DNA from 2 places in the Micromonospora sp. WMMC273 genome. Region 1 is predicted to be linked to the other one. Evidence: predicted binding sites of a transcription regulator. Region 1 holds the regulator's gene; the other holds the start of a gene.
What was found. The regulator HrcA, encoded in region 1, represses chaperone genes, less so after heat shock. The targets are predictions, from matches to a motif close to GGTTNGCACNCTCNNNNNGAGNGTGCNAACC.

Region 1 (6,370 bases):
TCGCGGCGAGCACCGTGCCGTCCGGGTCCAGCGCCGCCGGGTCGGCCAGGAACGCGGCCCAGCGGGCCATGTCCGACGCGGTGCTCCACAGCTGCGCGGCGGGGGCCACCGCGCCGAAGTCGGCGGGTGGTTCCGGGTGGGCCTCGTCGGAGTACGCGTCGACCAGGAACCCGGTCGCGGCCCGCTCGGTCGGGTACGGGCCGGTGGCGGTCAGCCCGAGCGGGCCGAGCACCCGGTCGGCCAGCACCTCGGCCCAGGTGCCGCCGCGCAGCCGGGCGACCGCCTCGCCGAGCAGCGCCAGTCCGAGGTTGGAGTAGTGGAAGCGCCGGCCGGTGGGCAGCACCCGCTCGACCCGGGCCAGGTCGGCAAGCATCTCGTCGACGGCCGGGGCGCGCAGGCTGTCCCACACGTCGCCGTGCGGCTCGCGTTGCAGGCCGGCGGTGTGCGACAGCAGCCGGCGTACCGTCGCGTCGCCGTGCGCGGGCAGGTCGAGGTGCCGCCCGATCGGGTCGTCCAGGTCGAGCAGCCCCTCGTCGCGGCACTGCATGACGAGCACCGCGGTGAAGGTCTTTGTGACCGAGCCGATCCGGAACACCGTCTCCGGCCCCAGCGGAGTGTCGTTGCCGGTGTCGCCCACGGTGCAGGTCCAGAGCGGCCGGTCGGCCCGGTGCAGGGCGGCCGACACCGCCGGGATCCGCCCGGTGGCCTGCGCCTGGCGCACCATCCGGGCGAGCCGGTCGGAGACGTCGGTCATCGGCAGAGCATCGGGCCGAGCGGCGCGCCGCCGAGCAGGTGGGCGTGCACGTGGAAGACCTCCTGGCCGCCGTACGGGCCGGTGTTGAACATCAGCCGGAACCCGTCCACGGTCAGGCCCTCCTCCTCGGCCACCACGGCGGCGGTCTGGAGCACCTCGCCGGCCAGCTCGGGCGCACCCTGGGCCAACGTGGCCACGTCCGCGTAGTGCTCCTTGGGGATCACCAGCACGTGCGTGGGCGCCTTCGGGTCGATGTCCCGGAAGGCCAGGGTGGTGGCGGTCTCGCGGACGATGGTGGCCGGAATCTCCCCGGCGACGATCCGGCAGAAGAGGCAGTCCATCGCAGCAGTGTAAGGACGCCGCCGCAAGCGTGGCGGGGGCACCGCCGGGCGGACCGGCAGGATGCGGCAGGATGGCCGCCATGTCGGGACGGGCGGTGCTGGTGACGGGGGCCTCGCGGGGCATCGGGCGGGCGGTGGCGCGGGCGTTCGCCGCCGGTGGGGACCGGGTGGCGATCCACCACCGGGACTCGGCCGAGCTGGCCGAGCGGCTGCGCGCCGAACTGCCCGGTGACGGGCACGTGGTGGTACGCGCCGATCTGGCCGACCCCGACGCGGTACGCGCCGTGGTGGACGAGGCGGCCCAGCGGCTCGGCGGGCTCGACGTACTCGTGAACAACGCCGGGGTGTTCGGGCCGGCCGATCCACCGCACCCGGTCTTCGAGAGCAGCTACGAACAGTGGCGGGCGCGGTGGCGGGAGGTGCTCGACACCAACCTGGTCGGCGCCGCGAACGCGGCCTGGTGCGCCGCGCAGCACATGCGCGACCGCGGGGGCCGGATCGTGAACGTCTCGTCCCGGGGCGCGTTCCGGGGCGAGCCGGCCAACCCGGCGTACGGGGCCAGCAAGGCCGGGATGAACGCGATGGCCCAGTCGCTGGCGGTGGCCCTGGCGCCGTACGGCATCGCTGTGGCCTGCGTGGCGCCCGGCTTCGTCGAGACCGACATGACGAACGAGCATCTGAAGAGCGAGCGGGGCGAGGCGGTACGCGCCCAGTCTCCGTTCCACCGGGTGGCCCGGCCGGAGGAGATCGCCGCGGCGGTGTACTGGCTGGCCGGCCCCGAGGCCGAGTGGGCGTCGGGCACCATCATCGACCTGAACGGCGCCTCCTACCTCCGCTCCTGACCCCCACCCTCGCCCCTGACCCCCGCGATCTTGCACTTTCGGCCCGGGCAAGACGCAGCAAAAGGGGCGCAGCACGGGCCGAAACTGCAAGATCAGCGCGCACCGAAAAGAGGGCGGGCGCGGGGGTTACCAGTGGGTCAGGCGGGTGGCCAGGACTGTCAGGGCTGCCACGCCTGCCGTGGACGTACGCAGGACCGACGGGCCCAGGCGGACCGTGCGGGCGCCCGCCTCGGCGAACGCGGCCAGCTCGTGGTCGGCGATGCCGCCCTCCGGGCCGACCACCAGCACGACCTCCCCGGCGGCCGGCAGGTCGACTGTGGTCAGCCGGTCCTGCGCGCCCTCGTGCAGCACGAACGCGCCGGCCGCGCCGGCGATCCGGCGGGCCACCGAGGCGGTGGACTCGTCCGGCGCGCCGGCCACCACCGGCAGCCACGGGCGGCGGGCCTGCTTGGCCGCCTCGCGGGCGGTCGCGACCCACTTCTGCCGGGCCCGTTCGCCCCGCTCGCCGCGCCACTGCGCCACCGAGCGGGACGCCGCCCAGGGCACGATCTCGTCCACCCCGACCTCGGTCATCGCCTGCACGGCCAGTTCACCCCGGTCGCCCTTGGCAATGCCCTGCACCACGACGAGCCGGGGTACCGGCGCGTCCGCGTACCCCCGGCTCGTGACCCGCAGGTCGAGCGTGCCGCGGCCGACGGCGGTGACCACCGCGGCGGCGGTGCCGCCCCGGCCGTCGGCGAGCACCAGTTCCTCGCCGACACGCAGCCGCTGCACGGTGGCCGCGTGGTGGCCCTCCGGGCCGTCCAGCGTCAGCGTGTCACCGGTGGGCAGCGCCTCGACCAGGAACAGCGGCGCGGACACCTCAGGCGTGCCCGTTGAAGGCGTCGCGCATCCGGGAGAAGAAGCCGCCCTGCTTGGTCAGCTCGGCGACCTCCTCGCCGCGGGTCTTGGCGAAGTCGCGCAGCATCCGCTCCTGGTCGGCGTCGAGCTTGGTCGGGGTACGCACGTCCAGGTGCACGTAGAGGTCACCCCGGCCGGTGCCGCGCAGGTGCGGTACGCCCCGGGCGCGCAACCGCAGTGTGCTGCCGGGCTGGGTGCCGGGCTTGACGTCGACCGTCTCCTCGCTGTCCAGCGTCTTGATGGTCAGCCGGGTGCCGAGCGCGGCGGCGGTCATCGGCACCGTGACCCGGCAGTGCAGGTCGTCGCCCTTGCGGGAGTAGACGTCGTGCGGCCGCTCGTGGATCTCGACGTAGAGGTCACCGGCGGTGCCGCCACCGGGGCCGACCTCGCCCTGCTGGGCCAGGCGGATCCGCATGCCGTCCTCGACCCCGGCCGGGATCTTGACGGTCAGCGAGCGGCGGGTGCGTACCCGGCCGTCACCGGCGCAGGTCGGGCAGGGGTGCGGGATGGTGGTGCCGTAGCCCTGGCAGACGGTGCACGGCCGGGCGGAGACCACCTGACCGAGGAAGGTCCGCTGCACCGACTGCACCTCGCCCCGGCCGCCGCACGCCTCGCAGGTGGCCAGGTGGGTGCCGGCGGCGGTGCCGGCGCCGGAGCAGGTGGTGCAGAGCACCGCGGTGTCGACGGTGATCGGCGCCTCGACGCCGAACGCGGTCTCGTTGAGGTCCAGTTCCAGGCGCAGGATCGCGTCCGCGCCGGGGCGGGTACGCGGCCGCGGCCCACGGCTGCCGCCCGCGGCACCGCCGAAGAACGCGTCCATGATGTCCTGGAAGCCGACGAACGGGCCGGCGCCGCCGGGACCGCCCGGGCCGCCCATGCCACCGCCGCCCGGGGCGAGCGGGTCGCCGCCCAGGTCGACGATCTGCCGCTTCCGGTCGTCCGAGAGGACCTCGTACGCGGCGTTGATGTCCTTGAACTTCTCCTGGGCCTCCGGGTCCGGATTGACGTCCGGGTGGAACTGCCGCGCCAGCTTGCGGTAGGCGCGCTTGATCTCGTCGTCGGAGGCGTCCCGGCTCACGCCGAGAATGCCGTAGTAGTCCCTGGCCACTGCGTTAGGTGTCCTCATGTTCGTCTCGCGTCGCTCCGGTCGTCGGCCGGAACCGGCCGTCGGCCCAGACTGGTCAGTTCTGGGCCAGCAGTTCGCCCACGTAGCGTGCCACGGCCCTCACCATGGCGATATTGCCGGGGTAGTCCATCCGGGTCGGCCCGAGCACGCCGAGTCCACCGACGATCGTGCTGCCCGGTCCGTACCCGGTGCTGACCACCGAGGCGGCCCGCAGGTTGTCGAATTCGTTCTCGTCGCCGATGAGCACCCGGGTGGTGCTCGGCTCGGTCTCGCCGATCAGCTTGAGCAGCACGACCTCTTCTTCGAGCGCCTCCAGGATGGGGCGCAGCGAACCCTGGAAGTCGAGCAGGCCGCCCCGGGTGAGGTTGGCCTGGCCGGCCAGCGCGAGGCGTTCCTCGTGCCGCTCGACCAGCGTCTCCAGCAGCACGGTGGACAGCGTGGTCATGGCCGGGCGCAGGTGCGGCGCGGACTCGTCGACGAGCGCCTGCACCAGCGGCGGCGTCTCGGCGAGCTGGCTGCCGACCAGCTTCTCGTTCACCAGCCGGCGCAGGTCGGTCACGTCGTCGGCGGGCACCGGGGCGGGCAGCTCGACCAGCCGCTGCTCGACCCGGCCGGTGTCGGCGATCATGACGACCATCAGCCGGGTGGTGGAGATCGGCACCAGCTCCAGGTGGCGCACCTTGGACCGGGCCAGGCTCGGGTACTGCACCACCGCCACCTGACGGGTGAGCTGGGCGAGCAGCCGGACCGTACGGTGCACCACGTCGTCCAGGTCGACAGCGCCCACCAGGAAGCGCTCGATCGCCCGGCGCTCGGCCGGGCTGAGCGGCTTGACCCGGGACAGCCGGTCGACGAAGAGGCGGTAGCCGCGGTCGGTGGGCACCCGGCCGGCGCTGGTGTGCGGCTGCCGGATGTAGCCCTCCTCCTCCAGCACCGCCATGTCGTTGCGCACGGTGGCGGGCGAGACGCCGAGCTGGTGCCGCTCGACCAGGGCCTTGCTGCCGACCGGTTCCTGCGTGGCGACGTAGTCCTCGACGATCGCGCGCAGCACGGCGAGTTTGCGGTCGTCGAGACCCATTCCCCACCTCCTGACGCACCTCGGCCGGGCCGGCACGCGGCATCCGCCGGGCGGCTGGCACTCGACTGTAGCGAGTGCCAGTCTACGTCGGCACCCCCGCCGACGCGATGATCGCCTGACGGACCTGCGGTGCGGCCCACCACACAGCGCCGCCCACCAGGGCCGAACAGCCGGTCATCGTCGGTCTGTGTCGCTCTGGTGCGAGTTGACCGGTGCCCCTACCGTGGCGACCATGACAGAACCTCCTCGCCCTCCAGGGGCAGGGGACTCCGGCCCCCAGCCCGACCCGTCGGCGCCCTACGGCTCGTCGCCGGGCAGCGAACCGCCCACCGCTCCACTGTCCGGGGCGCCGGGCGCCGGCGGCTATCCCCCGCCCGGTGACTATCCGCCCCCGGGCGGCTACCCGCCCCCGGGCGGCGGCTACCCCCCGCCGGGCGGCTACCCCCCGCCGGGTGGCACGCCCGGCTACCCCGCCGGTGGCGGGTACGGCCCGGCCTCCTACGCCAACAACGACGAGAAGACGTGGGCCCTGGTGGCGCACTTCGGCGGCGCCGCCGGTGTCATCGTCGGTGGCGGTCTGCTCGGCTGGGTCGCCCCGCTGATCGCGATGATGGCCCGGGGTCAGCAGTCCCCGACGGTCCGCGCCCACGCGGTCTCGGCGCTGAACTTCCAGATCACCTGGACCATCGCCAGCGTGCTCGCCTGGGTGATCACGGTCATCACCTGCGGGATCCTGTTCTTCGTCCCGATGCTGGTCTGGCTGGTGCCGCTGATCTTCGGCATCATCGGCGGGGTCAAGGCCAACGAGGGTGTGCTCTACCGCTACCCGATGACCTACAACTTCATCAAGTGACACCGCCGGCCGGCCGAGGGGGCGGCCGGCCGGTGCCGGTCACGGCAGCAGGTCGCGTACCACCGCGTCGGCCAGCAGCCGGCCCCGCAGCGTCAGCACCACGAGCCCTCGCGCGTACGCCCCGGCGTCGAGCAGCCCGGCGTCCCGGGCCCGCTCGGCGCCCGCCCGGCCGGGTTCGTCCAGCACGTCCAGCGGCAGGCCGGCGGCGAGCCGTACCCGCAGCATCACGTCCTCCATGTGCTGCTCGTCCGGAGTGAGCCGCTCCCGGGCCAGCGCGGGCGAGGCGCCCTCGGCCAGCCGCGCCGCGTACGCGCTCGGGTGCTTGACGTTCCACCAGCGCACGCCGCCGACGTGGCTGTGCGCCCCCGGGCCCAGGCCCCACCAGTCGGCGCCGGTCCAGTAGAGCAGGTTGTGCCGGCACGCCGCCGCCGCCGAGCGGGCCCAGTTCGACACCTCGTACCAGGAGAATCCGGCCT
Region 2 (6,370 bases), 630 kb from region 1:
CGCGAGGAGACCGACGGCCGCGAAGGTGAGGAAGCCCTTGCGCATGTGCAGGGTCCTTTCGGAGGTGGGGGAGTGGTGATGTTTTGTTGTGCCCGGCAACGTATTCCCCGCTTCCCATGCACCGCAAGACTGCCGAGGTCAGAAGTTTGTTGGCGGCGGTAACAATTCAGCAACGCGGTTGTCACCCGCGGGACACCGCCTGGAGAGCGCGCTCCGGGAACGCTCCCACACGTACCGTCACGAGCCCGCTCAGGCGGCGGCGATCGATGCCGTCGTCGCCCCGGTGAGCGCCACCAGATCGGTCGGCGCGAGCTGCACCTGCAACCCTCGGCGGCCCGCCGAGACGTACACGGTCGGGTGTGTCAGCGCGGAGGCGTCGATGACTGTCGGTAGCCGCTTGCGTTGCCCCAGCGGGCTGATGCCGCCGCGGACGTATCCGGTCGCCCGCTCGGCCGTCGTACGGTCCGCCATCGTCGCCCGCTTGCCGCCGGCCGCGGCGGCGAGCGCCTTCAGGTCCAGCTCGCCGGTCACCGGCACCACCGCCACCGTCAGCCCGCCGTCGACCTCGGTGACGAGCGACTTGAACACGCGCTCCGGTGCCACCCCGAGCGCGGTCGCGACGAGCGCGCCGTAGTTCGGCGCGTCCGGCGAGACGTCGTAGGTGTGGGTGCTGTGGGCGATCTTCCGCTTGCTCAGCAACGCGATCGCCGGAGTGCCAGGGCCCGCCACCGGATCAAGCTAGCCCGGTCGCCGGCCCGCCGCGAGCCGAAACCGCGCGCCGCGGGTCAGCCGCCCGCCGGAACCGGCCGGCAGACGAGCACCGTGGGGCCGCCGGCGACCCGGGTCAGCACCAGGTCGGCCGCCGCCTCGCCGGAGAGCCGCAGGTCACGGCGTAGCTTCTCCGGCTCCAGCGCCGACCCGCGCTTGCGGATCTCGACCCGGCCGACCCGCCGCTCCCGCAGCAGCGCGCGCAGCCGCTTCAGCGAGAACGGCAGCACGTCGGTGATCTCCAGGCAGCGGGCGAACGGGGTGGGCCGGGCCTCGTCGGCGTACAGGTAGGCGATCGACGGGTCGGCGAGCGTCGCGTCGAGGTCGGTGGCCAGCTCGGCGACCAGGTGCGCCCGGACCACCGCCGGATCCGGGTCGTAGAGGAACCGCCGGACCGGTCCCACCGGCGCCTCCTGCCCGCCCGTGCCGGTGAGGAGCGACACCGCGTCGTCGCGCTCGCGCAGCACTGTGGCGCGGCGCGGGACCTCGGCCAGGTCACCGCACCAGAGCGCCGCCTCGACCAGGTCGCCGTCCACGCTCACCCATTCCGCCTCGGCGCCCGCCGGGATCAGCGCGTGGTCGAGCCCCGGCGCCACCTTCACCACGGTCCGCGGCACCCGCGCGGCCAGGCCGGTGACGAAGTCCCACGGCGGGGAGTAGGCGTTCGGGTCGAAGACGCGCCGCCCGGTGCCGGCCCGCCGCCGCGCCGGATCGCAGAACACCGCGTCGACAGGGCGCACGTCGAACGCTGTGGCGTCACCGCAGGAGACGGTCACCAGGTCGGCGAGCCCGGCCGCCTCGGCGTTGGCGGCGGCCATCGCGGCGGTGAGCGGGTCGGCCTCCACCGCGTACACCCGGATGCCGGCGCGGCCCGCGGCGAGCGCGTCGGCGCCCAGCCCGCACCCCAGGTCGGCCAGCGTGGTCACGCCCGCGGCGCGCAGCCGCGCGGCGCGCCGGTCCGCGACCGCGCGCCGGGTGGCCTGCTCCAGCCCGGCCCGGGTGAGGAACATCCCGGCCGCGACCGGGCCGAACTTGCCGGCCGCCCGGCGGCGCAGCTCCGCCTGGGTCAGTGCCGCCGCCGCGAGCCCGCCGGGGATGCCGGCCGAGCGCAGCGCGGCCGCCGCCGCCAGCGGGTCGCCGCCGGCCACCCGCTCGGCCGCGGCGAGCGCCGCCGACCCCTCGGGGGTACGCAGCGCGGCGAGCTGGTCGAGATCCACGCGCTCATTCTCCCGGCCCGGTTCCGGCGCGACACGGAGGGCGACGCGTTGGCACTCTCCTTGACGGAGTGCTAGCCGAGGAATAACCTGCGATTAGCACTCTCACCCTGAGGGTGCCAACGCCCGAGCCTCGTGCCCGGGGGTTGAGCGCCAGGCGGACCGGCACCCGCGACGACGGCCCCGCCCGGTGGCATGTGGCAGATTGACGCTGGTCGGCGTGCCGGCCGGCAACGACACCAAGTACCCGGGAGGGTATGCCCGTGACTACCGCGACCAAGGTTGCGATCAAGCCGCTCGAGGACCGCATCGTGGTCCAGGCGAACGAGGCCGAGACCACCACCGCCTCGGGCATCGTGATCCCCGACACCGCCAAGGAGAAGCCGCAGGAGGGCACCGTCCTCGCTGTCGGCCCGGGCCGGATCGACGACAAGGGCAACCGCGTGCCGATCGACGTGAAGGTCGGCGACACCGTCCTCTACTCGAAGTACGGCGGCACCGAGGTCAAGTACGCCGGCGAGGAGTACCTGGTGCTCTCCGCCCGCGACGTCCTCGCGGTCATCGAGAAGTAAGCAACCGATCAGTGTCGTTGCCCCGGTCCGGCTCGCCGGGCCGGGGCAACGTCGCTTCGAAGGGATACTGATGGCGAAGATCCTCAGCTTCTCGGACGACGCCCGGCACCTGCTGGAGCACGGTGTCAACGCCCTCGCGGACGCGGTGAAGGTCACCCTCGGCCCGCGCGGGCGCAACGTCGTCCTGGACAAGAAGTTCGGTGCGCCCACGATCACCAACGACGGCGTGACCATCGCCAAGGAGATCGAGCTCACCAACCCGTACGAGAACCTCGGCGCGCAGCTGGTCAAGGAGGTGGCGACCAAGACCAACGACGTCGCCGGCGACGGGACCACCACCGCCACCGTGCTGGCCCAGGCGATGGTCCGTGAGGGCCTGCGCAATGTGGCCGCCGGCACCAACCCGACCGGCCTGAAGCGGGGCATCGACGCGGCGGCCGCCAAGGTCTCCGAGGCGCTGCTCGGCAAGGCCGTCGAGGTCTCCAGCAAGGAGTCGATCGCGCACGTCGCGACCGTCTCCGCGCAGGACGCCGCGATCGGCGAGCTGATCGCCGAGGCGATGGAGAAGGTCGGCCGCGACGGCGTCATCACCGTCGAGGAGGGCTCCGCGCTCACCACCGAGCTGGAGGTGACCGAGGGTCTCCAGTTCGACAAGGGCTTCATCTCCCCGAACTTCGTCACCGACCTGGAGGCGCAGGAGGCGGTCCTGGAGGACCCGTACATCCTGATCACCACCCAGAAGATCTCGGCGATCGAGGAGCTGCTGCCGCTGCTGGAGAAGGTCCTCCAGAACAACAAGCCGCTGCTCATCGTCGCCGAGGACGTCGAGGGCCAGGCCCTGTCGACGCTCGTGGTGAACGCGCTGCGCAAGACCGTCAAGGTCTGCGCGGTCAAGGCCCCCGGCTTCGGCGACCGCCGCAAGGCGATGCTCCAGGACATGGCGATCCTCACCGGTGCCGAGCTGGTCGCCCCGGAGCTGGGCTACAAGCTCGACCAGGTCGGCCTGGAGGTGCTGGGCACCGCCCGCCGCGTCGTGGTCGACAAGGAGAACACCACTGTCGTCGACGGTGGCGGCCAGTCCGCCGAGGTCGCCGACCGGGTCGCGCAGATCCGCAAGGAGATCGAGGCCTCCGACTCCGAGTGGGACCGGGAGAAGCTGGCCGAGCGGCTGGCGAAGCTCTCCGGCGGCATCGCTGTGATCAAGGTCGGCGCGGCCACCGAGGTCGAGATGAAGGAGCGCAAGCACCGCATCGAGGACGCCATCGCCGCGACCAAGGCCGCGGTCGAGGAGGGTACGGTCCCGGGTGGCGGCGCCGCCCTGGCCCAGATCCTGCCGGCGCTCGACGACGACCTGGGCTTCACCGGTGACGAGAAGGTCGGCGTCTCGATCGTGCGCAAGTCGCTCGTCGAGCCGCTGCGCTGGATCGCCCAGAACGCCGGCCACGACGGCTACGTGGTGGTGCAGAAGGTCGTCGGCCAGGACTGGGGCCACGGCCTCGACGCCGCCACCGGCGAGTACGTCGACCTGGCCAAGTCCGGCATCATCGACCCGGTGAAGGTGACCCGCAACGCGGTCAGCAACGCCGCCTCGATCGCCGGCCTGCTGCTCACCACCGAGAGCCTCGTGGTGGAGAAGCCGGCCGAGCCGGAGCCGGCCGCCGGTGGGCACGGCCACTCGCACGGCCACGGCCACCAGCACGGCCCGGGTTTCTGACCCGAGCAGTACGGCCCGACGTCAGGGCACACCGCCGACCCGGTGGTGTGCCCTGACGCGTATGTCCTTACGGAACGCTGACGGGATTGGCAGCCGGACCGGCGGGTCGATCAGACTGGGTGCCGTGAGCACCCTCTCCCGCCGCCGCGCGGCGCTGGCCGGTGTCGTCGCCGCAGTGGTGGCACTCGGCACCGCCGAACCCGTGGCGGTCCTGACCGGTCCCCGGTCCGCGCCGCTCGTCGCCGTCGGCGGACTCGTCGTCGACCTGGTGCCCGAGCCGCTCAAGCAGTTCGCCATCGACGTCTTCGGCACGTACGACAAGATCGCCCTGCTGGCCGGGACGGCGCTGCTGCTGGCCGCCTTCGGGGCGCTGCTCGGCCTGGCGGCGGCCCGGCGGCTGGTGATCGGCCTGGCCGGCGTCGCCGCGTTCACGGTGCTCGGCGTCGCTGCCGCGCTGACCCGGGCCGGCGCGGACGCGTTCGACGCGCTGCCCTCGCTGGTCGGCGGCGGACTGGGCGCGCTGACGCTCTGGGCGTTCGTGGCCGGACCACTGGGGCCCGGCCGGGGCGCGGCCGCGCAGCCGGCACCGCCTCCGGCGGTCGCCGCGCTCGCGGGGGAGGAGAAGACCCCGGGTGGCTGGGAGCCGGTCCGGCACGACGACGACGCGGAGTCGCGGCGGCGTTTCCTGCGCGGCGCCGGGCTGCTCACCGGTGCGGCGGCGGTGGCCGGGCTGGGCGGGCACTGGCTGGCGGGCCGGCGCGGCGTGTCGGCGGCCCGGGAGGCGGTGACGTTGCCCGCCCCGGTGGCGCCCGCCCCGCAGGTGCCGGCCGGAGCGGACCTGTCACTGCCCCGGCTGGCGCCGTACGTCACGCCGAACCGGGAGTTCTACCGGATCGACACCGCGCTGGTGGTGCCGCAGGTGGACCCGGTCACCTGGCGGCTGCGGATCCACGGGCGGGTGCGCAACCCCATCGAGCTGAGCTTCGACGACCTGCTGGCCCGCCCGATGGTCGAGCGGTACGTGACGCTCGCCTGCGTCTCCAACGAGGTGGGCGGCGACCTGATCGGCAACGCGCGCTGGCTCGGCGTACCGATCAAGGAACTGCTCGACGAGGCCGGCCCGGCCGACGGCGCGGACCAGGTGGTCGGCCGCGCGGTCGACGGCTGGACCTGTGGCACGCCCACCTCGGTGCTGCGCGACGGCCGGGACGCGCTGCTCGCGGTCGGCATGAACGGCGAGCCGCTGCCGATCCAGCACGGCTTCCCGGTGCGGATGGTGGTGCCGGGGCTCTACGGGTACGTGTCGGCCTGCAAGTGGCTCACCGAGCTGGAGCTGACCAGCTTCGCCGACTTCGACGCGTACTGGGTGCCGCGTGGCTGGTCCGCGCAGGGACCGATCAAGACGCAGTCCCGGATCGACACGCCCCGGCCCCGCAGCCGCCCGGAGGCCGGCCCGGTGACGGTGGCCGGTGTGGCGTGGGCGCAGCACCTCGGCATCAGCCGCGTCGAGGTACGCGTGGACGCTGGCCCCTGGCAGGAGGCGACACTGGCGCCTGCCGTGTCGGCGGACACCTGGGTGCAGTGGTCTTGGCGGTGGGACGCGACGCCGGGCGAGCACTCGCTCCAGGTGCGGGCGACCGACACGACTGGCGAGACGCAGACGGAACAGCGTGCCCCGGTAGCCCCCGACGGCGCGACGGGATGGCACACAGTCAGGGTCACCGTCGCCTGACCCACCGACTCCGCGTCCCCGCTCCTCGGCGCCCCGCAATAGGGGCGCAAAGCTTCCAAGATCTACGCGTGGGGTGCCACGACACGACGCCGCGCCCCGTAACTCGGGGCGCGGCATCGGGGGTCGTGGAACCGGGTCAGGCGACCTTGCGCTGGTCCGGCACGGCGGTGTTGTGCGGCCGGCCGAGGCGCGCCTCCAGTCGGGCGATGTCCACCTTGGTCTGCCGGCGGTCGGCCAGGTCCTCCCAGCCGAGGGCGAGCAGCCGCAGCCGCTCCGACTCGCTGAACCCGCCCCAGACGCCGTACGGCTCGCGTACGGAGAGCGCGTGGGCGGCGCATTCGGCGCGCACCGGGCAGGCGCGGCAGACCGA

Region 2: groES (co-chaperone GroES) is a predicted target of HrcA. The motif match lies at 2,077-2,107, and genes of this name have one in related genera.

What each region holds. Positions count from the first base shown of each region.
Region 1 is NZ_JAPZBE010000001.1:4,665,671-4,672,040, forward strand. It holds gene O7611_RS21515 (serine hydrolase domain-containing protein) at 1-754, opposite strand, end outside; gene O7611_RS21520 (histidine triad nucleotide-binding protein) at 751-1,095, opposite strand; gene O7611_RS21525 (SDR family NAD(P)-dependent oxidoreductase) at 1,176-1,937, shown strand; gene O7611_RS21530 (16S rRNA (uracil(1498)-N(3))-methyltransferase) at 2,064-2,798, opposite strand; gene dnaJ (molecular chaperone DnaJ) at 2,800-3,945, opposite strand; gene hrcA (heat-inducible transcriptional repressor HrcA) at 4,019-5,041, opposite strand; gene O7611_RS21545 (DUF4870 domain-containing protein) at 5,274-5,894, shown strand; gene hemW (radical SAM family heme chaperone HemW) at 5,934-6,370, opposite strand, start outside.
Region 2 is NZ_JAPZBE010000001.1:5,298,600-5,304,969, reverse strand. It holds gene O7611_RS24525 (sugar ABC transporter substrate-binding protein) at 1-45, opposite strand, end outside; gene ybaK (Cys-tRNA(Pro) deacylase) at 250-729, opposite strand; gene O7611_RS24515 (class I SAM-dependent methyltransferase) at 786-1,985, opposite strand; gene groES (co-chaperone GroES) at 2,240-2,554, shown strand; gene groL (chaperonin GroEL) at 2,625-4,268, shown strand; gene O7611_RS24500 (sulfite oxidase) at 4,330-6,000, shown strand; gene O7611_RS24495 (WhiB family transcriptional regulator) at 6,137-6,370, opposite strand, start outside.